3 regions of the Halomonas terrestris genome follow, and region 1 is predicted to be linked to each of the others. Evidence: predicted binding sites of a transcription regulator. Region 1 holds the regulator's gene; each other region holds the start of a gene.

Region 1 (9,550 bases):
GTCGGCGACCTGATGCACCAGGGCAGCCGCCTGCCTTCGGTGCCGCTGGGCAGTCCGCTGCGCGACGCCCTGCTGGAGATCACCCGCCAGGGGCTGGGCTTCACCTGCGTGGTCGACGGCGACGGGCGGCTGGCCGGCGTCTACACCGACGGCGACCTGCGCCGCACCCTCGACCAGCACTCGGACCTCTCCGACCTGACCGTCGACGACGTCATGACGCGCCCCGGCAAGCGGATCACCGCCGATATCCTGGCCGCCGAGGCGGTGCGCATCATGGAAGACAACCGCATCACCGCCCTGGCCGTGGTCGACGACGCGGGGCGACCGGTCGGTGCCCTGCACATGCACGACCTGCTCGCCAGCGGCGTGATCTGACGCCCCTCTCAACCAAGGAGCCCCCATGACCCTCGATTCTCCTCTGCTCGACACCCAGCTGGTGGACCGCCTGCGCCGTGTACGCCTGCTGGCCATGGACGTGGACGGCGTGCTCACCGACGGCCGCCTCTACTTCCAGGCCGACGGAATCGAGATCAAGGCCTTCCACACCCTGGACGGCCATGGCATCAAGCTGCTCAAGCGCGCCGGTCTCGAGGTCGCGCTGATCACCGGTCGCGACTCCCCCATGGTGAGCCGTCGCGCCGCCGCCCTTGGCGTCAAGCATGTCTACCAGGGCGTCGAGAAGAAACTGCCCAGGCTGCGTGAACTGTGTCGCCAACTCGACCTCGAGCTGGACCAGGTGGCCTACTGCGGCGACGACATGCCCGACGTGGGTGCCATCAAGCGTGCCGGCGTGGGCATCAGCGTGCCGGGCGCGCCCTCCTATATCCGCAAGCATGCCGACTGGGTCACCGAGCGTGCCGGCGGCCACGGCGCGGTGCGCGAGATCTGCGACACCCTGCTGCAGGCCCAGGGGCACTGGGATGCCGTGATCGACACCTATCTCCACGGGGCCGACTGACGCCATGGCGCTGCGACTGCCGCGCCCCTCGTTCCGGATCTGGCTGCTGCTGTTGCTGCTGGCACTCGGCGGGGTGCTCGCCCTGCTCGACCAGCGCAGCGTGCGCGAACCCGGCCCGGTGCCCCGCGACGAGGCCGGGGAGCCCGACTACTTCCTCGAGGGGGCCCGCCTGACCCGTTTCGACGCCGAGGGCCGGGCCCACCAGCGCCTCGTCACGCCACGCCTGGTGCACACCCCCCACGACGACGTCACGCGCATGCAGACCCCGGAGGCGAGACTGATCGACAGCTCGGGGCGCACCTGGTTCGGCCATGGCGAGATCGGCACCCTGGGGGCCGGGGGCAACCCCCTGACCCTGTCCGGGGACGCCCGCCTGCACGCCCCCGAGGAGCGCTGGCAGCTGGACACCGACATCCTCCACTTCGATGCCGACACCGGTCACGCCTGGAGCGATACCCCGGCACTGCTGCGCCAGCCTCCCCAGCGCATGAGCGGCGAGCGCTTCGATGCCTGGATCCATGACAATCGCGCCCGCCTGACAGACAATGTCCGGGGCCACCATCCCCCCGAGACGCACCCCGACACCGACGAGGACCCCGAGCCATGAAGCGACTGTCCCACGCCCCCCCGCTGCTCCCGGCACTGCTCGGCCTGGCGTGCATGGCCATGGCCCTGGCGACGACCCCGGCGCTGGCCCTGGAGGGCGACGCCAGCGCCCCGATCGAGGTGGAGGCCGATCGGCTCGATCTCGATGACCGAGCCGGCACCGCCATCTACACCGGTGACGTGGACATCCGGCAGGGCAGCATGCATCTCACCGGTGACCGGGTCGAGATCCGCCGCAACGCTGCCGGCGAACTCTCCCACGCCATCGCCACCGGCGAGCGCGCCTACATCGAGCAGCAGCCCGCGCCGGACGAGCCGCTGGTGCGCGGCTGGGGACGCACCATCGTCTATTACGTCGCCGAGCGACGGGTGGAGCTCATCGACCGCGCCGAGCTGCACCAGGGCGGCGACACCTTCGATGGCGGCTACCTGGAGTACTTCCTCGATCGCCGCGTGGTCCAGGCCCGCGCCGAGGCAGAGGGTGTCGAGGAGCGACAGCGCGTACGCATGACCCTGCAGCCCGAGCAGTAAGGGACGACATGAAGACACTTCGCGCCAACCACCTGGCCAAGAGCTACAAGCGTCGCCGCGTGGTGCATGACATCAGCCTGACCATCGGCCAGGGCAGCATCGTCGGCCTGCTCGGACCCAACGGCGCCGGCAAGACCACCTCCTTCTACATGATCGTCGGACTGGTGCGCGCCGATGCCGGCGAGGTCCACATCGATGGGCAGGACCTGTCGAGGGCGGCCATGCACGAGCGGGCCCGGGCCGGCATCGGCTACCTGCCCCAGGAGGCCTCCATCTTCCGCAAGCTCTCGGTGGCCGACAACATCATGGCGATCCTCGAGACCCGCCGCGACCTCGATCGCGCCGGCCGCCAGGCTCGCCTGGAGGAGCTGCTCGCGGACTTCCACGTCACCCACATCCGTGACAATCTCGGCATGAGCCTGTCCGGCGGCGAACGACGGCGGGTGGAGATCGCCAGGGCCCTGGCCATGGAGCCCGCCTTCATCCTGCTCGACGAGCCCTTCGCCGGGGTCGACCCCATCTCGGTGGGCGAGATCAAGGGCATCATCCGCCAGCTCAAGGCACGCGACATCGGCGTGCTGATCACCGACCACAATGTGCGCGAGACCCTCGACATCTGCGATACCGCCTACATCGTCGGCGACGGGCAGATCATCGCGGAGGGCAACGCCGAGGCGATCCTCGCCAACCAGCGGGTACGCGAAGTGTATCTCGGCGAGGACTTTCGCCTCTGAAACACCATTGTAACCTTATGACAAGAATGCCGATATTATGTGACGGCATGAAAATTGCCGTTGGCACGCTTTTTGCTAATAAACGACTTGCAACACGACCCCCGGCGGGCTAGGGTGAGGTTTTCCGGCGAATGAGTACACACCTCTCGTGGCCATGAAAGCATCCCTGCAACTTCGCGTCGGCACCCAACTGACCATGACCCCCCAGTTGCAGCAGGCCATTGCCCTGCTGCAGCTCTCCACCCTGGACCTGCGCCAGGAGATCCAGCAGGCGCTGGAAGCCAATCCCATGCTGGAGCTCGACGATGACTTCGGCGAGCAGGAGACAAGCGAGACGCCCGACGACGACTGGGCCAGCGAGATCCCCGACGAGCTCTCGGTCGACAGCGACTGGTCCGACACCTACCAGGACCTGGGCACGCCCGCCGGCAGCGGCGAGGGCCCCGACTTCGAGCGCCAGGCCGATGGCCAGAGCCTGCAGGGTCATCTCGCCTGGCAACTGGCGATGACCGACCTGAACGAACGCCAGCGGCACATCGCCGAGAGCCTGATCGATGCCGTGGACGGTGCCGGCTACCTGGGCCAGTCCCTCGACGAACTGCGCGACGGCCTCAGGAGCCAGGGCCTCGAGGGGCTCAAGGGCCGCGAGGTGGAGCAGGTACTGCTGCGGCTGCAGCAATTCGAGCCCACGGGGATCTTCGCCCGGGACCTGCGGGAATGCCTGATGCTGCAGCTCGCCGTCCTGCCCGACGACACCCCGCTGCTGCCCCAGGCGCGCCGCCTGGTCCGCCAGTTCCTCGAGGCACTGGCCGGCGACGACCGACGCCTGCTCAAGCGCCGCCTGGGCCTCGACGACGACGCCCTCGACGAGGTCATCGCCCTGATCCGCTCACTCGACCCGAGGCCGGGCAGTCGCTATTCGGAATCCGGCAGCGACTACGTCATTCCCGACCTGGTCGCTCGCCACGACCGGCACGGCTGGCAGGTGGAGCTCAACCCCGAGGCCCTGCCGCGACTGCGGATCCAGCCCGACTATGCGGCGCTGATTCGCCGCGCGGACAAGAGCCAGGACAACCAGTTCCTCAAGGATCACCTGCAGGAAGCGCGCTGGCTGATGAAGAGCCTCTCGAGCCGCAACGACACCCTGCTGCGCGTGGGGCGCGAGATCATGGCCCGCCAGCTCGACTTCCTCGAGCAGGGCGAGGAGGCGATGAAGCCCTTGATACTGGCCGACATCGCCCAGGCCGTGGAGATGCACGAATCGACCATCTCGCGGGTCACCACCCAGAAGTTCATCCATACCCCCCGCGGCGTCTTCGAACTGAAGTACTTCTTCTCCAGCCAGGTCGGCAACGGCGATGGCGATGCCCACTCGAGCACGGCGATCCGCGCCCGGCTGCGCAAGCTGATCCAGGAGGAGCCGCCGCGCAAGCCGCTCTCCGACAGCAAGCTGGTGACCCTGCTCGACGAGGCCGGCATCAAGGTGGCGCGCAGGACGGTGGCCAAGTACCGCGAGGCCATGGGCATCCCCTCCTCCAGCGAGCGCAAGCGGCTGAGATGATTCCCGGACCCCGGCGTGAGCGCCCCTCCAGCGATGGAATTCCGATCCCTTGCATGACCCGCATCAGCGGTCGGGTGCAACGCCCTCCACAGGGGGTTTGCACGGCAGGAAAAAGGGTTACAATCGAAGCACCAACCGAAGGACGAAGGAGCGTGTCATGCAAGTCAACATCACCGGCCATCATGTGGAACTGACCGACGCCCTGCGTGACTATGTGAACGAGAAGCTCACTCGCGTGGAACGCCACTATGACAACATCACCACCGTGCAGGTCACGCTCTCCGTGGAGAAGGAGAGGCAACAGGCCGCCTGCACCCTGCATGCCGCCGGTGCCGATCTGCATGCCGAGGCCATGGACGGCGACATGTACGCCGCCATTGACGCCCTCGCCGACAAGCTTGACCGCCAGCTCGTCAAGCACAAGGAGAAGGTCCAGGCCCGCGCCCAGGGCGCCGGCGCCCGCTGATCCACCATGACACTCGAAGCCATCCTGCCCCCCGAGCGCACCCTCTTCGGGGTGCCCGGGGGGAGCAAGAAGCGGGTGCTGGAGTTCTTCAGCACCTTCATCGCCCAGAACACCCCGAGTCTCGACAGCCAGGAAGTCTTCGGCCGCCTGATCGGCCGCGAACGGCTTGGCAGCACGGGGATCGGCAATGGTGTCGCCATCCCCCATGCCCGCGATCCTCACTGCAAGGCGCCCATCGCCGGCTTCCTGAAGCTGGCCGAGCCCATCGACTTCGATGCCGTCGATGGCGAGCCGGTGGACCTGATCTTCGTGCTGCTGGTGCCGGAGGAGGCCGACGAGGCCCATCTCGCGCTGCTGGCCCAGGTCGCAGGCGTGATGAACGATGCCGAGACCCGGGGCCGGCTGCGCAAGAGCGCCAGCCAGCGCGAGCTGCATGAGCGGCTCATCGAGGCGATCCGACGACAGTCCTCGGGCTGATCGCCCCTCACCGGGCCACCCGGCCAGCCACACGACCAGGAGACCCGCCATGCAGCTCGTGATCATCAGTGGCCGATCCGGCTCAGGCAAGTCGATCGCACTGCAGGCGCTCGAGGACCTCGGCTACTACGCCATCGACAACCTGCCGGCCATGCTGCTCGGCCCGCTGGTGGACGAACTCAGCAGCGACCACTCCCCCCACACCTCGATCGCGGTGAGCATTGACGCCCGCAACCTGCCCCATGCGCTCGAACGCTTCCCCAGCCTGCTGGAGGAGGTCCGCGCCCGCGGCATCGACGGCCAGGTGATCTACCTCACCACCGATGCGCGCATCCTGCTCGAGCGCTACTCGGAAACCCGCCGGCGCCACCCGCTGACACGGGGCAGCGACATGACCCTGGCCGAGGCGATCGATTCCGAGGAGACGGCGCTGGCCGAGATCCGTGACCTGGCCGACCTGGTGATCGACACCTCGCGCCTCTCGGTTCATGAACTGCGCCGGCGCATCAGTGACCAGGTGGGGAGCCACCGGGCCGACCAGCTGACGTTGACGGTGGAGTCCTTCGGCTTCAAGCGCGGGGTGCCGCTCGACGCCGACCTCGTCTTCGACGCCCGCTGCCTGCCGAACCCCTACTGGGATCCCCGGCTCCGGCAGGACACCGGACGTGACGCCTCGATCATCGAGTTCCTCGACGGCTACCCCATCGTCGGCGAGATGCATGACGACATCCTGGCCTGGGTCGAGCGGTGGCTACCCGCGTACGAGGCCAGCCATCGCAGCTATCTCACCGTCGCCATCGGCTGCACCGGCGGCCAGCACCGTTCGGTCTACCTGGCCGAGAGGCTGGCCCGGCACCTCGCCGAACGTCACCCCAGCGTGCGGCTCCGCCATCGCGAGCTGGGCATCCACGACACCCTCCCCCTGCTCCCGACGTCCAGGGCCGACAACGCGGACGAGGGAACCTGAGGCGTGCCGCAACGCAAGCTCACCCTGACCAATCGGCGCGGCCTGCATGCCCGGGCGGCCACCAAGCTGGTGCAGTGCTGCCAGCCCTTCCAGGCACGGGTCACCGTGTCCCACGCCGGTCGCGAGGCCGACGCTGCCAACATCATGTCGCTGCTGATGCTGGCGGCCCCCTGCGGTACCCAGCTGACCATCAGTGCCGAGGGCGAGGACGCCGAGGCGACCCTCGACGCCATCGAGGCGCTCTTCGAGGCCCGCTTCGAGGAGGACGCCTAGGCGCCGGCGACGGTCATCTCATCGATGAGCCAGCTGCCGGTATGGATGCTGCCGCGGGTATCGGTGTCGTCACCGACCCCCGCCAGCCCCTTGAACATCCCCTCGAGGTTGCCGGCGATGGTGAACTCTTCCACCGGGTACCGGATCTCGCCGTCCTCGACCCAGAAGCCCGCCGCACCGCGGGAGTAGTCGCCGGTCACGCCGTTGACCCCCTGCCCCATCAGCTCGGTGACCAGCACGCCGCGCCCCATGCGGCGCAGCAGCGCCTCCTGGCTCTCCAGAGGGGCGGAGATGCGCAGGTTGCGCGCCCCACCGGCGTTGCCGGTGGACTGCATGCCGAGTCGCCGGGCACTGTAGGCCGAGAGCATGTAGCTGGCCAGGCGGCCGTTCTCGATGAAGACATTGTCACGGGTCTGGACCCCGTCGTTGTCGAAGGGGCTGCTGGCCATGGCACCGCGCTCCATGGGCTTCTCCTGCAGGCTGAACCACTCGGGGAAGAGCGACTCGCCCAGACGGTCGCAGAGGAAGGAGGCCTGGCGATAGAGGGCGCCGCCGGCGATGGCGCTCATCAGGTGTCCGACCAGCCCGCTGGCCAGGGTCGGGTCGAACAGCACCGGCAGCCGCCCGGTCGCGGGACGCCGGGCGCCGAGCCGGCGCAGGGTGCGCCGCGCGGCACTCGCCCCCACCGCCTCGGGCGCGGCCAGATCCCGCGGATCCCGCGCACTGGTGTAGTCGTAGTCGCGCTGCATGCCCCCCTCGTCCTCGGCGATCAGCATGCAGGAGAGCGAGTGACGACTGCCCCGCTGGCTGCCCAGGAAGCCATGGCTGTTGGCATAGACCCGCACGCCCTCGCCACTGGAGAGCGAAGCGCCGTCGGAGCTGCGGATACCGGCCGTGCCGCGCCCGGCGGCCTCGCAGGCGAGGGCCAGGTCGATGGCCTGCTCGGTACTCAGCTCCCAGGGATGATGGACATCGAGATCCGGCAGTTCACGGGCCATCAGCTCGGCGTCGGCCAGGCCCGCGGCCGGATCCTCCCCGGTATGGCAGGCGATGGCCACTGCCTTCTCCACCACCGCACGGATCGAGGCCTCGCCGGCATCCGTGGAGGAGGCACTGCCCTTGCGCTTGCCCACATAGACCGTGACGGCGATGCCCTGGTCACGGGAGAGCTCCACGGTCTCCACCTCTGCCTCGCGGACGCTGACGCCGATCCCCTGATCGACGCTGGCCCCCACCTCGCAGGCGTCGGCGCCCAGTTGCCTGGCCAGTTCGAGCGCCGACTGGGCGCGGCTCTCCAGCAGGGCCTGCTGGGTGGCGGCATCGAAAGCCTGTGTCATGCGATTCTCCTCGTCACCCGGCCCGCAGGCCGGAAGGTCTTCATGTTCGTTGCGCAGCCCGCCGGCGCGGGCTGGTATACTGTCGGCATCCTCTCAGCCTAAATCGATGGAAGCGGCATGTCCCAGGAATCTCCCCGTGAGCTGCTCGCGCAGATCACCCAGTCGGATGACGAGCCCGTCAGCAAGTCCCAGCTCAAGCGCGAGATGCATGCGCTGCAGCAGCTGGGCGAGGCGATCATCGCCATGAGTCCCGCCGAGCGCGCCCGCTTCCCCCTCTCCGACGACATGCTGGCCGCCGTGGAGGAGACCTCGCGCATCCGCTCCCACGAGGGCCGGCGGCGCCATATGCAGTACGTGGGCAAGGTCATGCGCCGCGAGAACCTCGAGGCCATCCAGGCGGTGTACGACGAGATCGAGCAGGAGAAGCTCCGCCGCGACCACGCCTTCCATCGCCTCGAGAAGTGGCGCGATCGTCTCCTCGAGGAGGGCGACGCCGCCGTCGAGGCCTTCATCGCCGACTACCCGGACGTGGACCGGCAGGCCCTGCGCCAGCTGATCCGCAACGCCCGTCGCGAGCGCGAGCAGGGCAAGCCGCCCACCAATGCCCGCCGCCTGTTCAAGCTGGTCCGCGATACGGCGGGGCTGTAGGCCTCACACCGCTCGGGGCTGATCCGGCGGCAGGCCTGCGAGGAGGCGCTGTGAATACTTCCCTGTACGCTACCGATTCCCTGCTTCGCTCTCGCATCCTGCTCCGCTTGCAGGACCGGTGCAGGCCATCCATGGCCAGCCCGTTCGGAGCAATGCTCCTCACCCCTGGAATCGGACCTCCTCTTCGGCCGCCCCCGGCGCCCCTCGCTCCTACAAGGCCCCTATGGGGTCAGACCCCAGCCAAGTCGCCATGCCTGCATAGTGCACCTTTCCCGCCGTGCCGACCCCCGCCGGGGTCTGACCCCATAGGGACCGCCGACGTCGGCGGCTCTACTACAGCGCCTTAGGACTGGGTGCCGCCGACCGTCAGCTCATCGAGCTTGAGTGTCGGCTGGCCCACGCCTACCGGCACGCCCTGCCCCTCCTTGCCGCAGACGCCGATCCCGGTGTCCAGTTCCATGTCGTGGCCGATCATCGACACCCGACCCATGGCCTCGGGGCCGTTGCCGATCAGGGTCGCCCCCTTCACCGGGGCGGTGATGCGCCCATCCTCGATCAGGTAGGCCTCGCTCGCCGAGAAGACGAACTTGCCCGAGGTGATGTCCACCTGGCCGCCACCGAAGCTCACCGCGTAGAGCCCACGCCTGACGCTCCTGAGGATATCGGCGGGATCGTCCTGGCCGGCCAGCATGTAGGTGTTGGTCATGCGCGGCATCGGCAGGTGGGCGAAGGACTCGCGGCGGGCGTTGCCGGTGGGCGCCATGCCCATCAGGCGGGCGTTGAGCTTGTCCTGCATGTAGCCGGTGAGGATGCCATCCTCGATCAGCGGCGTGTACTGCCCCGGCGTGCCCTCGTCGTCGACGCTCATGGAGCCGCGACGATCGGCCAGGGTGGCATCATCGACCACCGTCACGCCCGGCGAGGCGACCCGCTGTCCCATCCGCCCGGCGAAGGCCGAGCTGCCCTTGCGGTTGAAGTCACCCTCCAGGCCG
Region 2 (9,550 bases), on a different contig from region 1:
AGCATCGAGCCGCTCTCCAGGTCCGGATGACGCTCCACCACCCGGCCCGCCACATTGGCCACCGCCTGCCAGGTCTCGGTGGGGCGGGCCACGCCGTGGCCGCGAGCCTCCAGGCGAAGATCCAGCGGTTGCGCCGCTATCACGGTGACGCTCGGCGGCGGTGATGCCGTCTCGCCATGCAGAGGTGTCTGGCGATTCGCCACGAACAGCAGCAGGAGCGCGACACCGGCCGCGAGCCCGACCAGCACCGTGGCCAGCCGACCCAGCCGCCTGAGCAGGCGGCTCATGGGTGCTCCTCCCCGTCGGCGGCGATGCCGTGGCGGTAGATCGCGAAGACCCCCGGCGCCTGGTCGAGGATGCGCCCCACCTCGCCGGCCATCAGCGACTGGATCACCAGCCCCTGGATGGAACCGATGAACTGCAGGGCGGCGGCCTCGAGATCCAGCCCGGCCCTCAGTTGACCGGCCTCGCGGGCCCGCAGCAGCAGGCCCTCGACGCGCTCGCGATAGAGGAACAGCAGCGAGCGCACCATGCGCCGGGCAGGCGTCGGCCGGGCATGCTGCAGCTGCCCCAGCAGCAGGCGCGGCACTCCCGGGTGCTCGGCGATGAACTCGACATGGGCCATGAACATGGCCTCCAGTGCCTCGAGGGGCGCACCGGCACCGGCCGCCGCGGCATCCAGCCGCTGCATCACCCGCTTGCCGACCCAGTCCACCACGGCTTCCCAGATGGCGTCCTTGCTGGGGAAGTGGCGAAACAGCGCCCCCTGGGTGACGCCCATCTGCCTGGCGATCTCGCCGGTGGTGATCGTCGCCGGCTCCTCCTGGCCGCAGAGCTCGATGACCGTCTCCACGGTGCGCTCCCGACGCTGCTCGGCGGTGAGGTGGCGCTTGACTGGCATGGTCGGCCTCGCTGAAAGATAGTAACTGATTACTATCTTATGCCACGACAGCCTTCCTTGCCAACGGCCAGTTCTACCCGCCGCGCCTCCGACGCCTATCGCCCAGGAACACCAGGGCCATCTTCATCCGTTCGTCCTGCTGCAGCTCCGCCAGTCGGGCATACTGCGCGCCGAGCTGCTCGTGGAAGCCATGGATCCAGGCCAGCAGATCCTTCACCTGTCGAAAGGCCATCTCGCACCTCCTGCGTTGGGTATCGCATGACTGCGGTCAGCTGCCGCGCGCCAGCAGCATCGCCTTGATCCGGCCGATGGCACGCATGGGGTTGAGCCCCTTGGGGCAGACCCAGGTGCAGTTGGCGATCTGGCGGCAGCGGAACACGCTGAACGGGTCGTCGAGTTCCGCCAGGCGCTCGTCGGTGGCGGTATCACGGCTGTCGATCAGGAAGCGGTAGGCCTGGATCAGGCCGGCCGGGCCGATGTACTTGTCCGGGTTCCACCACCAGGAGGGACAGGCCGAACTGCAGCAGGCACAGAGGATGCACTCGTAGAGGCCATCGAGTTTCTCGCGATCCGCCGGGTCTTGCAGGCGCTCGATGGCCGAGGGCGGGTCATCGTTGATCAGCCAGGGCCGGACCTTCTCGAACTGCCGGAAGAACAGCGACTGGTCCACCACCAGGTCGCGGATCACCGGCATGCCGGGCAGCGGACGCAGAGTCAGGGTGTTGGCGTCGCCCAGCACCGACTCGACCGAGGTGATGCAGGCCAGGCCGTTCTTGCCGTTGATGTTCATGCCATCGGAGCCGCACACCCCCTCCCGGCAGGAGCGCCGATAGGCCAGGGTGGGATCCCGCTGCTTGAGGTGCTCGAGGACGTCGAGCACCATGGCCTGGCGAAAACGCTCCTCCACGTCCAGGGTTGCCATTCTCGGCAGGTCGTCCTGCTCCGGATGATAGCGATAGAGCTGTACCTTGATCATGGGCGGATCTCCGGCTGGCGTACGGCCGGCCCGGGGAATATCGCGGCGACAGGCCCCGGTTTCATGCCTCGGCTCCTCCCGCCGGCTGTCGCGAACCGTCGGGGTCAGCGCTCGAGCCTTGAACATGCATTGATTTTACTTCTTGCAGGATAGTCGTCCGGTCAGGAGGATCAACTCGCCTCAGCGCGTCCCGCCTCCGCCCTTGAGCCCCAGCCGCCTGGCGAGCTTGTGCAGGTTGCTGGGATCCACCTCCAGCCGCCGGGCGGCCGCCGCCCAGCGCCCGTCGCAGGCGGCCAGCGCCTCGCGGATCGCCCGGCGCTGGGCCTGTTCCACTCGCTCACGCAGCGTCGGTGGCGCCATCACGTCCGCCCCCGGCGGCACCCCCGATGCACCACCGGACTCCTCGGCACGGACGGGAATGTCGAGCCGGGCGGGCTCCAGGGTGATGATCTCGTCGCGTCGCGCGCCCTGGCTCAACGCCTTGATCGCCGCCCGGCTGATCACGTGCTCGAGTTCGCGCACGTTGCCCGGCCAGGCGTAGGCGAGCAGCGCCGCCTCGGCGTCCGGCGAGAGCCGCAGGCTGCGCACCCCGAGCCGGGTACGGTTGATCTCCAGGAAGTGGCCGGCCAGCACCAGCACGTCGCTCCCCCGCTCGCGCAGCGGCGGGATGGCCACCGGGTAGGCCGACAACCGGTGGTAGAGGTCGGCGCGGAAGTGGCCGTCGCGCACGGCGTCGGCCAGGTGGCGATTGGTGGCGGCGATGATCCGCACGTCGACCCGGCGCGGGGTATCCTCGCCCAGGCGCTGCACCTCGCCTTCCTGCAGGGCCCGCAGCAGCTTGGCCTGCACCGGCAGCGACAGCTCACCCACCTCATCGAGGAACAGGGTGCCGCCGTCGGCCGCCTCGAAGCGCCCGGGACGCTCGGCGGTGGCGCCGGAGAAGGCGCCCTTCACGTGGCCGAACAGTTCACTCTCCGCCAGCGACTCGGGCAGTGCCGCGCAGTTCACCTGGACCAGCGGCGCCTCGCGGCGGGTCGAGCGGCGGTGCAGGCGGCGGGCGAAGAGCTCCTTGCCCACCCCGGTCTCCCCGCTGAGCAGTACCGGCAGGTCGGACCCCGCCACCACATCCAGCTCGCGCAGCAGCCGCTGGAGCACCGCACTGTGGCCGAGGATATCGCGTGCCTCGGGGGCCGCTAGGGGCGGGCCGGTCTCCTGCCGGGCCATGCGCAGGGCGCGCAGGTCCCGCTCCAGGCGGCTGACCCGTACCGCCGCCTCGACCAGCAGCGCATAGCGCTCCAGGGTGGCCCGGTCATCGGCATCGAAGGTGCCCGCCTCCAGGGCATCCAGGGTCAGCACGCCCCAGGGCTCGCCCTCCACGTGCAGGCTGATGCCCATGCAGTCGTGGACGTGCAGCGGCTGGCCCGGCTGCTGCTCCACCAGGCCGTCGTAGGGGTCCGGCAGGCTGGCATCCGGCGGGAAGAGGGTGGTGCGTCGACTGGCGAGGATGGTCGCCAGGCGCGGGTGCTGCGCCACCTCGAAGCGCCGCCCCAGCGCCTCGCGCACCAGGCCCTCCACGGCCAGCGGCACCAGGGCATTCTCCTCCAGGTGCAGCAGGCAGACGGCCCCGCAGCGGAATCCCTCGCGCAGGGTGCGCACCAGGCGCTGCAGGCGTACCGCGCTGGGCAGGTCGGCGACCAGGTCCGCCAGAAGGGTGTCGTCAAGCATGGTGATATTCACCGTCAAGGGTTCAATCTACCCTAATCGCTTCGGGTATTTTTCACCACCATGACCTGCAGGCCCCATGGAACGCGCACTTGGGAACTGGCACGCCGCTTGCTAGATGAGAGTACCACTCATCCCTGTCATTCATCCGACCCAGGAGCTCCTGACATGAGCCTGATCGAACAGACCGTCGGTCGCACCGCCCTGACCCTGCCCGGCGCCACCCGGGTGTTCAACGAACACGCCATCGACTTCTGCTGCGGGGGTCGTATCAGCCTGCGCGAGGCCGCCGAGCGCGTCGGCCTGGCCCCCGAATCGCTGGTCGCCGAGCTCGAGGCGCTGCCGCAAGGCGCCAGCGACGAGCGCGACTGGCAGTCGGCCAGCAACGACGAGCTGATCGACCATATCCTGACCCGCTACCACGATGTCCACCGCCAGCAGCTGCCCGAGCTGGTGCGCATGGCCCGTCGCGTCGAACAGGTCCACGGCGAGCGCGACGCCTGCCCCAACGGGCTGGCCGACCTGCTCACCAGGATCCACCAGGAGATGGAGAGCCACATGCAGAAAGAGGAGCAGATCCTCTTCCCGATGCTGCGCCGTGGCCTCGGTGCCCAGGCCCAGGGGCCCATCACGGTGATGCGCCACGAACACGACGACCACGGCGTTCACCTCGAGCAGCTGGCGGCGCTGACCCACGACATCACCCCGCCGAAGGGCGCCTGCACCACCTGGCGCGCCCTCTACACCGGGTTGCACGAGTTCCGCGACGACCTGAGGCAGCACATCCACCTGGAGAACAACCTGCTCTTCGAACGCGCCGGCTGAGCCGGTCGCACACGCGACGGTGCGTCGCCAATCTCGGCGACGCACCGGGGAGGCCACCATGAAAGCCATCATTCTCGAACGCCTGCACGCCGACCACTATCGCTACGAGGCGCTGCTCTGCATCCTCGACCGCCAGCTGCACATCGCGGCCTGCGATGAAACGCCCGATTACCGGCTGCTGGCCAGGCTCTGTCACTACCTGACCCGCCAGCCGGAGGAGTGGCATCACCGGGTGGAGCACACCCTGTTCGAGCGGCTCGCCGCGTGCCATCCCGACAGCCGCGACACCCTCGAGGTGCTGGTCGAGGAGCACCGACGCATCACGACCTACGGTCGCGAGCTCGAGGAGGCGTTTCGCCGCCTGGCAGACGAAGCGCCGGATGCCGAACTGGAAACCCGCCGGCTCGACCTGGCACGCGCCTTCAGCGAGCTCTACCACCATCATCTGCATACCGAGAACCGCCACGTCTTCCCCCTCATCGAGCAGTGCATCCCCGCCGAGGAGCTGGACAGGATGTCGCCCCGGATCTCGCTCTCGAGCCCTGCCGAAGGCAGTCCCGGCTTCCAGCGGCTCTACCGGCAGATTGCCGACAAGCGGACCGGGCTGCGCCTGGGCCACGGCGAACAGGCGGATTTCTGCCCGCTCTGCGACGCCAGGCCAGCCGACGCCTGAACGAGCATCACCGCGTGTCCCCATGGCCATCCGTGGGGGTCTCGCAGGTGACCGGCCACCCGAATCCGCCTCGCCATGACCCGCGTCAAGGGCCTCCGGTGAGTGGTCGACTAGCATGGTCGGGTTTACGAGACAGCGAGGAGAGCGACATGGAGCTCGTCTGCCCGGCCGGCAACCTGCCGGCCCTGAAGCGGGCCGTGGATGAAGGCGCCGATGCCGTCTACTTCGGCTTCCAGAACACCACCAACGCCCGCCAGTTCGCCGGCCTCAACTTCACCGACCGGCGCGCCCGGGAGGGCATCGACTATGCCCATGCCCGCGGCAGGCGGGTCTTCTGCGCCATCAACACCTACCCGCAGCCGGACGGCTGGGCCATGTGGACCCGCGCCGTGGACCAGGCCGCCGAGCTCGGCGTCGACGCCCTGATCCTGGCCGACATGGGCCTGCTCGACTACGCCGCTCGTCGCCACCCGGACCTCGCCCGCCACCTCTCGGTGCAGGGCTCGGCCACCAGCCACGAGGCACTGCGTTTCTACCACGACCAGTTCGGCATCAGGCGCGCCGTGCTGCCGCGGGTGCTGTCGATCACCCAGGTGCGCGACCTGGCGAAAAAGAGCCCGGTGGAGCTCGAGGTGTTCGCCTTCGGCAGCCTGTGCATCATGGCCGAGGGGCGCTGCTACCTCTCGTCGTACCTCACCGGCGAGTCGCCCAACACCCGCGGCGTCTGCTCGCCGGCGGCCCACGTGCGCTGGGAGGAGACCCCCGAGGGGCTCGAGTCGCGTCTCAACGGCGTGCTGATCGACCGCTACGGCGAGGGCGAGAACGCCGGCTACCCCACCCTGTGCAAGGGCCGCTTCGAGGTCGGTGGCGAGACCTACCACGCCATCGAGGAGCCCACCAGCCTCAACACCCTGGAGCTGCTGCCGGAACTCGCCGAGCTCGGCATCAGCGCGGTGAAGATCGAGGGGCGCCAACGCAGCCCGGCCTATGTGTCGAAGGTCGCCGGCATCTGGCGCCAGGCGCTCGATCGTCTCGACCGGACGCCCGGGCACTTCCACCCGGATGCCGCCTGGATGGCCAGTCTCGGCGAGGTCTCGGAAGGCAGCACCACCACCCTGGGCGCCTACGAGCGCCGCTGGAAATAAGAGAGAGCCCATGTCCGCCATCCCCACGCTCCAGCTGTCGCTCGGCCCGGTGCTCTTCTACTGGACCCGCGAGGGCTACGCCGACTTCTATCGCGAGGCCGCCGACTGGCCGGTGGACATCGTCCATCTCGGCGAGTCGGTGTGCTCTCGGCGCCGCGACATGAAGCTCGACGACTGGCTGGGCATCGGCCGCGAGCTGGCCCAGAGCGGCAAGCAGGTGGTGCTCTCGAGCCAGACGCTGATCGAGTCCGAGGCCGACCTGCGCGACCTGCGCAAGCTGTGCGACAACGGCGAGTTCCTGGTCGAGGCCAACGACCAGAGCGCGCTGCAGCGCCTCTCCGCCAATGGGCTGCCCTTCGTCGCCGGGGCGGCGCTCAACCTCTACAACCCGGCGACGCTGGCGGTGCTGGCTCGCGCCGGCATGCAGCGCTGGCAGGCCCCGGTGGAGATGTCCCGTGACGACCTGGCCCGGCTGCTCGCCGACAGCCGCAAAGCGGGGCTCAAGGCCCCCTGCGAGGTGTTCGCCTACGGTCACCTGCCGCTGGCCTGGTCGTCGCGCTGCTTCACCGCGCGGCGCTACCAGAAGCCCAAGGACCGCTGTCGCTTCGTCTGCCAGAAGCACCCGGAGGGCCTCACCCTGCGCTCCCAGGAATCCCGGCAGGTGTTCACCCTCAACGGCATCCAGACCCTCTCCGGCGCCTGCCAGGACCTGCGCCACGAGGTCCCGGCCATGGCGCAGATGGGCGTCGGGATCGCCCGCCTCAGCCCGCGCCCCGAGGGCATGGCCGAGGTGGTGGCCGCCTTCGATGCCGCGCGGCGCGGCGCACTTCCCGCCCCCGACCCGTTGAGCCTGGTGGACGCCGAGATCTGCGACGGCTACTGGCACGGCCGCCCCGGCATGGACAACACCCGAGGAGCGACACTCCCATGAGCCATCCCGCACCAGCCATCGACACCGTGACCCTGCCGACCCCGCACCTGCCCATCGCCGGCTTCGACGCCCGGGACGACCGGGCCTTCCCGGGGCACCGGGCGGCGGTGGTCTACCTGCAGGGCTGCCCGCTGCAGTGCGGCTACTGCGAGACCGCGAGCACCATGGCCGCTCCCCGCCGCGGCACTCCGGGGGAGTGGGAGGCGATCGAGGCGCTGCTCGCCGCACGGATCGGCGAACTGGACGCCGTGGTGTTCAGCGGCGGCGAGCCCACCCTGCACGCCGACCTGCCGGCCGCCGCCGACGCCTGCCGGGCCCTGGGCCTGGCGGTGGGGCTGCATACCGCCGGCACCTATCCCGAGCGTCTGGAACCGCTTCTGCCCCGGCTCGACTGGGTGGCGCTGGATACCAAGGGGCGCGGCGTCGATTTCGACCGCATCGGCGGGCGGCGCGGGATCTGGCAGCGCCATGCCCGCAGCCTGTCGCTGCTGCTGGAGGGCGACATCCCCTTCGAGTGCCGCACCACGGTGCACTGGCGCGACTTCACCCTGGAGGCGCTGGAGCGGCTGGCCATGACCCTGGCCGACTGCGGCGTGCGCCGCTACGTCATCCAGCTCGCCCGACTGGAGCGCTGCCGGGATCCGGCCTACTGCCGGCCGGTGGCCGATGCCCCGCCCCGGGAGGCCCTGGAGACCCTGGTGCGGCGGCTCGGGCGTCACTTCGATCGGGTCGAGTTGCGCGGCTGACACGGAACACCAGGGCGAGTCACCATCATGTATCTGACGCTGGTTGATCTTCTGCTGGCCACCAGCATCATCCAGTCGCTGGGCCTGGCCGCCTTCCTGCTATTGCCTGAGACGTTCCGACTGATCAGCAACCGCCTGCTGGCGGCCAGCGTCCTGACTTTCGCGGCCGGCCTGAGCGAGGTTTTCCTCTATTCCACCGGGATGGCCCTTCAGCACCCGAACCTGGCCTACCTGGGCAGTCTGGTCGGCCTGCTCCAGGCGAGCCTGCTCTATCTCTATGCCCAGTCACTGATGTATCGCGACTTTTGCCTGAGGCCAAGGCATGCCGTGCATACCCTGCTGTTCTGGGTGGTGTCGGCGATCTTCCTGGTGGAGTACTACCTGCAGCCCGGCGAGGTGAAGCTGCAGATCCTGCAGAGTCGCGACCACCCGAGCGTACTCACCTCTCCCCTGCTGGCCGCCGCCATCCACCTGGTCTTCCTGGGCTACCTCTGGGCCACCATTCGAGCGCTCGGCCGCTTCGGCACCACGGTACGCCGACTCTTCTCCAACCTGGAGAACAAGCAGCTGGCCTGGCTGCGCACGCTGCTGATCGGCTACGCCTTCGTCTGGACACTTAGCCTGCTCTACTGCCTCTCCGCTCATGTCTTCAAGAGCAGCGCCAGCGCCCTGTGGGTCTCCACCATCGGCGCCGTCACTGGCTTCCTGTTTATCAACTACCTGATCATCAACGCCCTTCGCCAGCCCGTCATCTTCTCGGGACTGAGTGCCGAGCAGGCACGCCTCGCGCAGGGAGAGGACGACCTGAGCCCACCGGACAGAGAAGTGGATGGCGCACTGCTCCGGCGCCTCGCGAACCACATGGCAGAGACCAGGCCCTATCTGGACGCCAACCTGACGGTGGAGCAGCTGGCCCGGCAGCTTGGCGTGTCCACCCGTGAACTGTCGCGAACCATCAACCAGGGGCTCGAGAAGAACTTCTTCGAATTCGTCAGCGACCATCGCATCGCCGAGGCCTGTCGCCAGCTGAGAGCCGCCGAGGCCGGCACCACCATCCTGCAGGTGATGTACGACTCGGGCTTTAACTCAAAGTCAGTGTTCAACACGGCCTTCAAGAAGGCCACCGGCATGACACCCAGCGCCTACCGCGCCCGCTCGTAGCCACTCGGCACGCTCATCAACCGCCCCCCTCGACGTTCGACTTTCCGAAGCACGAAAAACAACCATCAAGATATTGATATCAAATGCTTTTCAATGAAGTTCGAACGCAGGCTTTCGAACGACCCAGACGTCTCGGCTCCCTAACATGGAGGTACAGTCGGCATGCCGCTCGACTGGCCCATCCACGATTTCGGAGCAAGACACCATGACCCTGCCACTGCGCAAGCACCTGCTGGCCATCGCTGCCACTTCCGCCCTTGCCCTGCCGCTGGCCACCCCGGCGTTCGCCCACTGCGATGCCCTCGACGGCCCCGTCATCACCGAGGCCCGAGCCGCCTTGAACGCAGGGGACATCACGCCGGTTCTCAAGTGGATCCCCGCCGAGGATGAAGCAGAACTCGTGGCCGTGTTCGACAAGACCCTCGAGGTGCGCGCACTAGGTGACAATGCCCGGGAGCTGGCTGACCAGC
Region 3 (9,550 bases), on a different contig from region 1:
CCGCCTGATACTGCTCGGCGGGCTCTATCACGGCTCTTCGCAGTCGTTCGGCGGCGACGAGATTCCCGCGGCGATCCGCCGCCTCGGCATCAATCGCGCCTTCCTGTCGGCGGCGGGTGTCCATGAGCAGAAGGGGGTGAGCTGCTTCCACTTTCACGAGGTGGCGCCCAAGCAGGCCGCCATCGCCACGGCCGCACAGCGCCTGCTGGTGGTGGACGAGAGCAAGCTCGGGGTGATCCGGCCGGCCCGCTTCGCCGGGATCGAGGACTTCAACGTGGTGATCACCGACGGGGAGGCGGGACGTCGGTTGCTGCAGCGCCGCCACGCGGCGGGCAAGGGCCCGGAGATACTGCTCGCCTGAGCACCGCGGGGGCAACCCTGTTCCGGATCAAGGCGCGGGGCCCGGGCCCTTGCTATCCTGTAGGACAGGCAGCGACTCGACAGGGCCGTTGCCGGCGGCCGGATGGACCGGTCGACGATTGCATCCCGCTTTCCCAGGAGATAACAACATGCAAGCAGCCGACATCATGACCACCAACGTGATCAGCGTGTCCCCGGACGCCGAGGTGCGCGAGATCGCCAGCCTCCTGCTGGAGCACGGCATCAGCGCCGTGCCGGTGGTCGATGCCGACCAGAAAGTGCTGGGCATTGTCAGCGAGGGTGACCTGATGCGTCGGGTCGAGAACGATACCACCGAGCACAAGTCCTGGTGGCTGAGGATATTCGCCGGCGCGAATCCCGGCGAGTACATCAAGTCCCATGGGCGGCTGGCTCGCGAGATCATGACCCCGAAGCCGGTCACCATCGATGAGGCCGAGCCGCTGCACCGCATCGCCAGCCTGCTCGAGAAGCACCGGATCAAGCGGGTGCCGGTGGTGCGCGACGGCAAGCTCGTGGGGATCGTCAGTCGTTCCAACCTGCTGCGTGGTTTCTCGGTCGCCCAGGTGGAAGTCGGCGGGGGCGCCGATGATCGGGAGATCCGCGATGCCATTCTCAAGGAGGTCGACCAGAATACCGGGGTGCTGGTCGATCGCATCAATGTCATCGTCGCCGACGGCAAGGTGCAGCTGTGGGGCCTGGTGGAGAACCAGCAGGAGAAACTGGCCGTGCAGGTGGCCGCCGAGAACACCCGCGGCGTCAAGGCGGTGGAGAACAACCTGGGGTTCGTGCCCCGGGGCATGGCGAGCTTCTGAGCCCGTCGACCCAGTGGACAAGCGGGGCGGCCAGGGGCCGCCCCGCTTGTCTTCGTGCTGGCCGGCGATCTCAGCCCCGGGAGGCTTGCGCCTGGTTCAGGGCGTTCTCGAGGTTCTCGAGGCTGCGCTCGAGCTGGTGCAGCTTGTCCAGGCCGAACAGGCCGATGCGGAAGGTCTTGAAGTCGTCACCCTCGTCGCACATCAGCGGGACGCCGGCCGCCACCTGGACCCCGGCCTCGCCGAAGCGACCGACGATGCCGGGGTCGTCGGTGTAGCTGACCACCACGCCGGGGGCCTCGAACCCCGGAGCGGCGACGCTCCTGAAGCCATGCTCGGCAAGCATGGCGCGCACGCGCTGGCCCAGTGCCAGCTGCTCCTCGCGCACCTTCTCCAGGCCATAGGCCTCGATCTCGGCCATCACGTCGCGCAGCGTGACCAGTCCATCGGTGGGCAGGGTGGCATGGTAGGCATGGCCGCCCTCCTCGTAGGTCTCCATGATCGACAGCCACTTCTTCAGGTCGCAGGCGAAGCTGGTACTGGTGGTCTCGTCGATGCTCTCCCGCGCCAGGCGCGACAGCATGACCATCCCGCAGCAGGGCGAGGCGCTCCAGCCCTTCTGGGGGGCACTGACCAGCACGTCGACCCCCAGGTCCTGCATGTCGACCCAGAGGGTGCCGGAGGCGATGCAATCGAGCACCAAGAGGCCGCCCTCCTCGTGGATGGCATCGGCGACCCGTCGCAGGTAGTCGTCGGGCAGCAGCATGCCGGACGAGGTCTCGACATGGGGGGCGAACACGATGTCGGGCTGCTCGGCACGGATCGAGTCGATCACGTCCTCGATGGGGGGCGGGGCGAAGGGCGACGTGGGGTCGTCCTCGTCGAGCCGCCGCGCCTTGAGCACATCGACGTCCGAGGGAATGCGGCCCATCTCGAGGATCTGGCTCCAGCGATAGCTGAACCAGCCATTGCGTATCACCAGGCAGCGACGGTCGGTCGCGAACTGGCGCGCCACCGCTTCCATGCCGAAGGTGCCGCTGCCCGGCACGATCACGGCACTGTGGGCGTGGTAGACCCGCTTCAGGGTGGCGGATATGTCACGCATCACGCCCTGGAAGCGGGCCGACATGTGGTTCAGCGCACGATCGGTGTAGACCACCGAATACTCCAGCAGCCCATCGGGGTCGACATCGGGTAGCAAGCCGGCCATTTCGTTCTCCGTATTGATTCCAGGCCTTCGTGGCCGAAGGCCCATTCATGCCCTGAGCATATTCCGATTCGCTAACGGGGGCCAGCGGCGGGGGGCCTGTGGCCGGGGTTGTCCGACCTCTTTGTATGGGCAGAACGGCGCCTGCGGCGCCGCAAGTGGCTCAACTGCCCTGGGCGGCCTGGATGGCGGTCAGCGCGATGGTGTAGACGATGTCGTCCACCAGGGCGCCGCGGGAGAGGTCGTTCACCGGCTTGTTGAGGCCCTGCAGCATGGGGCCGACGCTGACCACCCGGGCGCTGCGCTGCACCGCCTTGTAGGTGGTGTTGCCCGTGTTGAGGTCGGGGAAGACGAACACCGTGGCCCGGCCGGCCACCGGCGAGTCCGGCGCCTTCTGGCGGCCGACGCTCTCGATGGCGGCGGCGTCGTACTGCAGCGGCCCGTCGATCAGCAGGTGCGGCGCCTGCTCCCGGGCCAGGCGGGTTGCCTGGCGTACCTTCTCCACGTCGGCGCCACTGCCGGACTCGCCGGTGGAGTAACTGATCATCGCCACCCGCGGCTCGATACCGAAGGCCTGGGCGGAACGGGCACTCTGCAGGGCGATCTCGGCCAGGGTCTCGGCATCCGGGTCGGGGTTCACCGCGCAGTCGCCGTAGACCACCACCTGTTCGGGCAGCAGCATGAAGAAGATCGATGACACCTGGCGGTAGCCCGGCGCGGTCTTGATCAGCTGGAAGGCGGGACGCACGGTGTTGGCGGTGGTGTGCACGGCGCCGGAGACCAGGCCGTCGACCTCGTCGAGCTGCAGCATCATGGTGCCGAGCACCACGTTGTCGTGGAGCTGCGCCTCGGCGGTGAGGGCGTTCACCTTGCCGGTGCGTCGCTCCACCATGGGCGCCACGTAGCGTTCGCGGATGCTGTCCGGGTCGATGATCTCGAGCCCCTCGGGCAGCTCGATGCCGCGGTTGCGGGCGACCTCCACGATCTCCTCGCGCTTGCCGAGCAGCACGCAGCGGGCGATGCCGCGGCGCTGGCAGATGGCGGCCGCCTCCACGGTGCGCGGCTCGTCGCCTTCCGGCAGGACGATGCGCCGGCTGGCCTGCTGGGCCAGCTTGACCAGCTGGTGGCGGAAGGCCGAGGGCGACAGGCGCCGGGTGTAGCCGCGGCTCAGGTGGTCCTTGAGCCACTGCAGGTCGATATGGGCGGCGACGAAGCCGGCCACGCGCTCGGCGCGCTCCAGGTCGTCCATGGGGATGTCGTTGCCCATCTGGCCGAGGTTCCTGGCGGTGGTGAAGCTGTCGGTATCCACCGCCAGCACCGGCAGGCCGGTCTTGAGCGCCGGGCGGCACATCTCGATCATGTTGTCGCCGGGCAGGTAGCCGTTGGTGAGCAGCACGCCGGCCATGGGCACACCGTTCATGGTGGCCAGCGCCGTGGCGAGCACGATGTCGTCGCGGTCACCGGAGGTGACGATCAGGCTGCCGGGGCGGAACACATGCAGGGCGTTGGCGGCACTGCGCGCACACAGGCTGGTGGAGAGCACGCGACGGCTGGCCGCCTCGCCCTCGCTGAGGAAGCGAGCGTCCAGGGCGCGGGCCACGTCCAGCATCCGCGGGGCGTTCAACGAGGGGGTGTAGGGCACCACGCCGATCAGCTGGAAGCGGTCGGTGGCCAGTGCCGGTGAGTGACGGCGCAGCTCGGCGAGCTGGTGGTCGTCGAGCATGGGGGCGGCGGTGCCCGGCGCCAGGGCGGCATCGTCGTTGCCACTCGGCAGGTTGTGCATGCGCATCAGGATGCAGCCCAGGGTGCGTGTGGAGGTGACGCCGCCGAAGGCGCGGGCGTGCATGTCGAGCTGCTCGGCCAGGGCCCGGGGCTCGGCCATGTCGCCGGTACCCACCAGGATGATGCGGGCGTTGAGGGCATGGGCCAGCTGGGCATTGAGCTGGGTGGCGTAGGTGCCATGGCGGGTCGGCACCAGGCCCTCCACCACCAGCAGCTCGGGCGGGCCACCGCGATGCGCAGCGATCGCCCGGTCCTGGAGTTCCACCACCTGTTCCATCAGCACGTCCAGGCGATCATCGCGGACCAGTCGCTCCATCTCGGCCTGGGCGATCGGTGCCGGCGGGCGCAGTCCCAGGGTGCCGGCCACCAGGGCGGTGGAGCGGTCGGGGCCCGGGCCGTTCAGTTCATCCTGGCGCAGCGGCTTGAGGAACCCGGCCCGGAGGCCGATGGCGTCCAGTGCCTGGATCAACCCCAGGCAGGCGGAGGTGAGGCCGGCGCCCTCGCTGGTGGGGACCAGCAGCAGGGTCTGGGGCGCCTCGGGCATCTCGCGGGGTGTCATCGGGTGGCGGCTCCCAGCAACTGGCGGGTTTCCTCGGCGATGCGCCCTTCCTCGTCGGTGGGGATCACCCACAGCCGCGGGGCGGCCGGGTGGCGGCCGTCGATACGTCCCTCGCGACCACCCACGGTCGCGGCATTGGCCTTCCTGTCGAGGCCGAGGCCGAAGTGGGGCAGGTGATCGACCACCTTTCCCCGTACCAGTGACGAGTTCTCGCCGATGCCGCCGGTGAAGACGATGCCGTCGAGCCGCGGCAGGGCACAGGAGAGCCCCGCCAGCGACTTGGCGATGCGGTAGCAGAACACCTCGATGGCCAGCCGGGCGCCGGCGTGGCCCGCCTCGGCGGCGCTCTCCAGCTCCCGCATGTCGTGGCTCAGCCCGGACAGGCCCAGCAACCCGCTGCCGCGGTTGAGTACCTCGTCGATGCGTTCCAGCGTCCAGCTGAGCTGGCGACCCAGGTGGGCATGCAGGCCGGGGTCCACGTCGCCGCTGCGGGTGCCCATCACCAGGCCCTCGAGCGGGGTCAGGCCCATGCTGGTGTCGAGGCTCCGCCCCTCCCGGACGGCGGCGGTGGAGCAGCCGTTGCCCAGGTGCGCCGTCAGCCAGTTGCCGCCCTCGAGGCTGCTCAGGGCATCGGCGCGGGCACTGACATAGGCGTGGCTGGTGCCGTGGAAGCCGTAGCGTCGGATGCCGTGGTCCCGGTAGAGCGCCTCGGGCAGGGCATAGCGGTAGGCCCGTGCGGGCAGGCTCTGGTGGAAGGCGGTATCGAAGACCGCGACCTGGGGCAGCTCGGGGAACAGTTGGCGAGTGGCCGCCACCCCCTGGAGATTGGCCGGGTTGTGCAGTGGTGCCAGGGCGGCGGTCTGCTCGATGGCCGCCACCACGGCGTCATCGAGCAGCGCGGCCCGGGTGAAGTGCTCGCCGCCGTGGACGACCCGGTGCCCCACGGCGACCGGGCGGTGGCCCTCGAGACCGTCGAGGATCGCCTCGAGGGCCTCGACATGCCCGGCATCGGCCAGGGCCCGCTCGAAGCGTTCGCCGCGACTGTCATGGCCAAGCAGGCGGGCGTCGTGCTCCCCCACGCGCTCGACCAGGCCGGTCAGGCGCGGCTGCCCGGGGTCGGCGGGTACCAGGGCGTACTTGATCGAGGAGGAGCCACAGTTGATGACCAGCACCGGGTCGTTCATCGGCACTCCTTGCTTGAGGAAGAACAGGCAGGACAGGAGGACGTCAGTCTAGCATGCTGCCCTGCGTCAGAAAGTGGCGGATACCCTCGGTCATCCATCGGTATTGCCGACATGCCGCTCCCTTCGTCACTTCGCCCCTGTCCCTTTCACCCTGGCGTGCCCCTGGCAACTGGCGGTGGTTGCCGTGCAGGGCCTGAGCCTATACTCGGCAGTAGCGCGTATCCCGGCGGCCGTGGCACTGCCGTCGGTGCGAATACCTTCCCCATCCAACTGCTCGGTGGCAGCGCGGTGCTCGGCCTGTCGCGGCGGTGAGGGTACTTGCACCCGAACCCGGGGTGTACCAGAATTGGCCGTACGTGGGGAAACGCTGTTTCCTAATTGGAGGTGCACCATGAAAACGCTCGTCATTTCCTCTGTGTCCGCACTGCTGGTCGCGGGAGCCCTGGGGGCCACCGCCCAGGCCCAGCAGCCCCTCTACCCGCAGGGCTATCTCGGTGGTGACGCCATGTTCTGGGAGCTCGACCGCGATCGGGCGCCCGATCGCGACAGTGTCGGCCTGCGCCTGCGCGGCGGTGCCCAGTTCAACGACTACTTTGCCGCTGAAGGTCACCTGGGGGGTGGTGGTTCCGATGGTGGCGTCGAGCTGGACTACCTGGTCGGCGCCTACGCCAAGGGTATCCTGCCCATCTCCCGGGAATTCCGTCTCTATGGCCTGCTGGGCTACACCGAGGTGGACTTCGATGTCGACCGCGAGAGCGACTTTTCCTACGGGGCGGGTGCCGAATTCGACGTGGCCCCCAACCTGGCGATCGGCGGTGACTACATGCGTTACCTCGACAAGTCGAATTATACCTTCGACGCAGCGAGCGTGGGCCTGACCTACCGCTTCTGACGCGCGACGTCGATCCGCGGCTCACGGCACCCCGAGGCGAAATGCCTCGGGGTGCGCTTTTTTGGTGCCCCGAAAAGCACTGAAGTGGTGCAAGGCGTAACTGTTTCGTGCTCGAGGCTGATCTGGCGACAGGCCTCCGAGGGGGCGCTGTGAACCCCTTCCTGGGCGCTACCGATGCCCTGCTTCGCTCTCGCGTCCCGCTCCGCTTGCAGGTCCGGTGCTGGCCATCCATGGCCAGCCCGTTCGGAGCGGTGCTCCTCACCCCTGGCATAGTACCCCCTCTTCGACCTGTCCCCGTCGCCTCTCACTTCCTGCGCGGCCAAGGCCTCGAGCATGACAGCGACATGCGACCCGCGCTTGTTAAGCGCCCGGGCTGGCATGGCACGCCTTGTGCAAGGCCATGGGCAGGAGACACCTGACCTGTCTGCCCGGGAGCTGCCATGACCGTTTCACCGACCACGCCGGATGCCGGCTTCGATGCGGCCCTGACGCCGCGACTGCTGTTCACCGACCTGGATGGCTCGCTGCTCGACCACCACAGCTATGACTGGTCCCCCGCCCGGCCCTGGCTGGCCCGCCTCAGGCAGCTCGGGGTGCCGGTGATCCCGGTGACCAGCAAGACCCGCAGCGAGATCGTGCCGCTGCGTCGGGCCCTGGGGCTGGTCGATATCCCCTTCGTCGCCGAGAACGGCGCCGTGGTCGGCCTGCCGCCGGCGTGGTGCCATGCCCGTATCGACCGCCCTGGCCCCGACGGCCTGGCCATTCGCACCCTGGGGGTGGATATCGGCTTCATCCGCAAGCGCCTGGCGGTGTGGCAGGCGCGGCTGGGCGTGAGCTTCACCACCATGAGCGAGATGTCCCTCGACGAGCTCGTCACCTTCACCGGCCTGCCCGAAGCCGAGGCGCGCCTGGCGCGGATGCGCGAGGGCAGCGAACCGCTGGTCTGGCAGGACGACGAGGCCGCCCTCGAGGCCTTCCGTGCGGGACTCGCCGGCGACGGCCTGCAGCTGGTGCGCGGCGGGCGCTTCTGGCACGTCACCGGCGAGTCCCACAAGGGCAGCGCGGTGGCGTGGCTGGTGGAGCGCTACCAGGCGCTGCGCGGCCGCCGCCCGCTGACCCTGGCGCTGGGCGACGGGCCCAACGACATCGCCATGCTCGAGGCGGTGGACCAGGCGGTGGTGATCCGCGGCTGCCACGGCCTGCCGGTGGAGCCGGCCCAGCCGGCGCTCTATCGCAGCGAGGCGACCGGCCCCGCCGGCTGGGCCGAGGGGGTGGCCTACTGGTGGGGGCGAGCCGACCGCCGGGTAAGGCCGGCGGTCGGCATGGCACCTGAACCGGTAGAGGCGGTAGGCCCATGAGCGACTTCCACCAGAACGGCATCATCACCGACTTCCACAACCTGACCCGGCGCCCGGTGGACTCCCTGGAGGCGGACCTGGTGCGCTTCTCGCGTCGCCGCCCAATGAGCCTGATCCTGCCCTCGCTCTACTCCGAGCTGGAGGGGCCCGCCCTCGAGGCGATCGTCGAGGAGATCCGCCGGGTGCCCTATCTCGCCGAGGTGGTGATCGGGCTGGACCGGGCCGACCGCGAGCAGTTCCTGCGTGCCCGGGAGTTCTTCGGCCGGCTGCCGCAGCACCATCGCATCCTCTGGAACGACGGCCCGCGGCTGCGCGCCCTGGACGAGGAGCTGGACGCCCAGGGGCTCTCGCCCCAGCAGCCGGGCAAGGGGCGCAACGTCTGGTTCTGCGCCGGCTTCGTCCAGGCCTCCGGGCGCGGCGCCGTGGTGGCGCTGCACGACTGCGACATCCTCACCTACGAGCGTGGCCTGCTGGCGCGGCTCTTCTACCCGGTGGCCCACCCCCATTTCAACTACGAGTTCTGCAAGGGCTACTACCCGCGCATCGCCGACGGGCGGCTCAACGGCCGCGTGTCCCGGCTGATGGTCACGCCGCTGCTGCGGGCGCTCAAGCGCATCCACGGGCCGCTGCCTTACCTGGAGTACCTGGACAGCTACCGCTACACGCTCTCGGGGGAGTTCTCCATGCGCGCCGAGGTGCTCGACGGCATCCGCATCCCTGCCGACTGGGGCCTGGAGGTCGGCGTGCTCTCCGAGGTGCATCGCAACTACTCCACCAAGCGGCTCTGCCAGGTGGACCTGGCCGACGCCTACGACCACAAGCACCAGCCGGTCTCGGAGGAGGACGCCTCCGCCGGGCTCAATCGCATGAGCCTGGACATCGCCAAGGCGCTTTACCGCAAGCTGGCCACCCAGGGAGTGACCTTCAGCGCAGAGGGCTTCCGCACCCTCAAGGCGACCTACTACCGCCTGGCCCTGGACCTGATCGAGGCCTACGACCACGATGCGGTGATGAACGGCCTCTCCCTGGACCGCCACGGCGAGGAGCGGGCCGTGGAGCTGTTCGCCGCCAACCTGCTCGAGGCCGGCAGCGCCTTCCTCGACAACCCCGGCGAGCGCCCCTTCATCCCCAGCTGGAACCGGGTACGCTCGGCGATTCCCGACCTGCCGGAGCGGCTCCACGACGCCGTGGAGGCCGACAACGACCCCTCCGGGGAGCTGTAAGCCATAAGCTGGAAGCTGGAAATCAGCCTGGATTTGACGCCGAGGGAAGGTGTCAAGGTTTTTCTTCAAGCTTCCAGGCGCGAAGCGCCGCTCTTCAAGCTCCCGGCGAAGCCGGGTACGGCTTCTTCACCAGCCACAGGCAGCGATAGGGCGCC

What was found. Region 1 encodes sigma-54, which starts transcription at its own class of promoters, with help from an activator protein. Its sites were predicted from a motif close to TGGCACNNNNNTTGCTNT; they were not measured.
Region 2: the regulator sigma-54 is predicted to act here: its motif matches at 3,700-3,717, upstream of ytfE (iron-sulfur cluster repair protein YtfE).
Region 3: the regulator sigma-54 is predicted to act here: its motif matches at 7,194-7,211, upstream of ACOMD9_RS06050 (HAD-IIB family hydrolase).

What each region holds. Positions count from the first base shown of each region.
Region 1 is NZ_JBMHFZ010000023.1:18,084-27,633, reverse strand. It holds gene ACOMD9_RS18000 (KpsF/GutQ family sugar-phosphate isomerase) at 1-375, shown strand, start outside; gene ACOMD9_RS17995 (KdsC family phosphatase) at 401-958, shown strand; gene lptC (LPS export ABC transporter periplasmic protein LptC) at 963-1,565, shown strand; gene lptA (lipopolysaccharide transport periplasmic protein LptA) at 1,562-2,095, shown strand; gene lptB (LPS export ABC transporter ATP-binding protein) at 2,104-2,829, shown strand; gene ACOMD9_RS17975 (RNA polymerase factor sigma-54) at 2,978-4,390, shown strand; gene hpf (ribosome hibernation-promoting factor, HPF/YfiA family) at 4,548-4,856, shown strand; gene ptsN (PTS IIA-like nitrogen regulatory protein PtsN) at 4,863-5,333, shown strand; gene rapZ (RNase adapter RapZ) at 5,383-6,300, shown strand; gene ACOMD9_RS17955 (HPr family phosphocarrier protein) at 6,304-6,573, shown strand; gene pmbA (metalloprotease PmbA) at 6,570-7,910, opposite strand; gene yjgA (ribosome biogenesis factor YjgA) at 8,028-8,558, shown strand; gene tldD (metalloprotease TldD) at 8,902-9,550, opposite strand, start outside.
Region 2 is NZ_JBMHFZ010000001.1:363,156-372,705, reverse strand. It holds gene ACOMD9_RS01775 (efflux RND transporter periplasmic adaptor subunit) at 1-287, opposite strand, end outside; gene ACOMD9_RS01770 (TetR/AcrR family transcriptional regulator) at 284-901, opposite strand; gene ACOMD9_RS01765 (hypothetical protein) at 975-1,133, opposite strand; gene ACOMD9_RS01760 (succinate dehydrogenase iron-sulfur subunit) at 1,170-1,874, opposite strand; gene norR (nitric oxide reductase transcriptional regulator NorR) at 2,058-3,602, opposite strand; gene ytfE (iron-sulfur cluster repair protein YtfE) at 3,768-4,424, shown strand; gene ACOMD9_RS01745 (hemerythrin domain-containing protein) at 4,483-5,097, shown strand; gene ubiU (ubiquinone anaerobic biosynthesis protein UbiU) at 5,247-6,242, shown strand; gene ACOMD9_RS01735 (U32 family peptidase) at 6,253-7,173, shown strand; gene ACOMD9_RS01730 (anaerobic ribonucleoside-triphosphate reductase activating protein) at 7,170-7,919, shown strand; gene ACOMD9_RS01725 (AraC family transcriptional regulator) at 7,947-9,080, shown strand; gene ACOMD9_RS01720 (DUF6448 family protein) at 9,286-9,550, shown strand, end outside.
Region 3 is NZ_JBMHFZ010000004.1:114,618-124,167, reverse strand. It holds gene ACOMD9_RS06080 (DeoR/GlpR family DNA-binding transcription regulator) at 1-361, shown strand, start outside; gene ACOMD9_RS06075 (CBS domain-containing protein) at 510-1,193, shown strand; gene ACOMD9_RS06070 (aminotransferase class V-fold PLP-dependent enzyme) at 1,264-2,400, opposite strand; gene pta (phosphate acetyltransferase) at 2,561-4,738, opposite strand; gene ACOMD9_RS06060 (acetate/propionate family kinase) at 4,735-5,922, opposite strand; gene ACOMD9_RS06055 (porin family protein) at 6,314-6,814, shown strand; gene ACOMD9_RS06050 (HAD-IIB family hydrolase) at 7,255-8,172, shown strand; gene ACOMD9_RS06045 (glycosyltransferase family protein) at 8,169-9,395, shown strand; gene ACOMD9_RS06040 (sugar phosphorylase) at 9,490-9,550, opposite strand, start outside.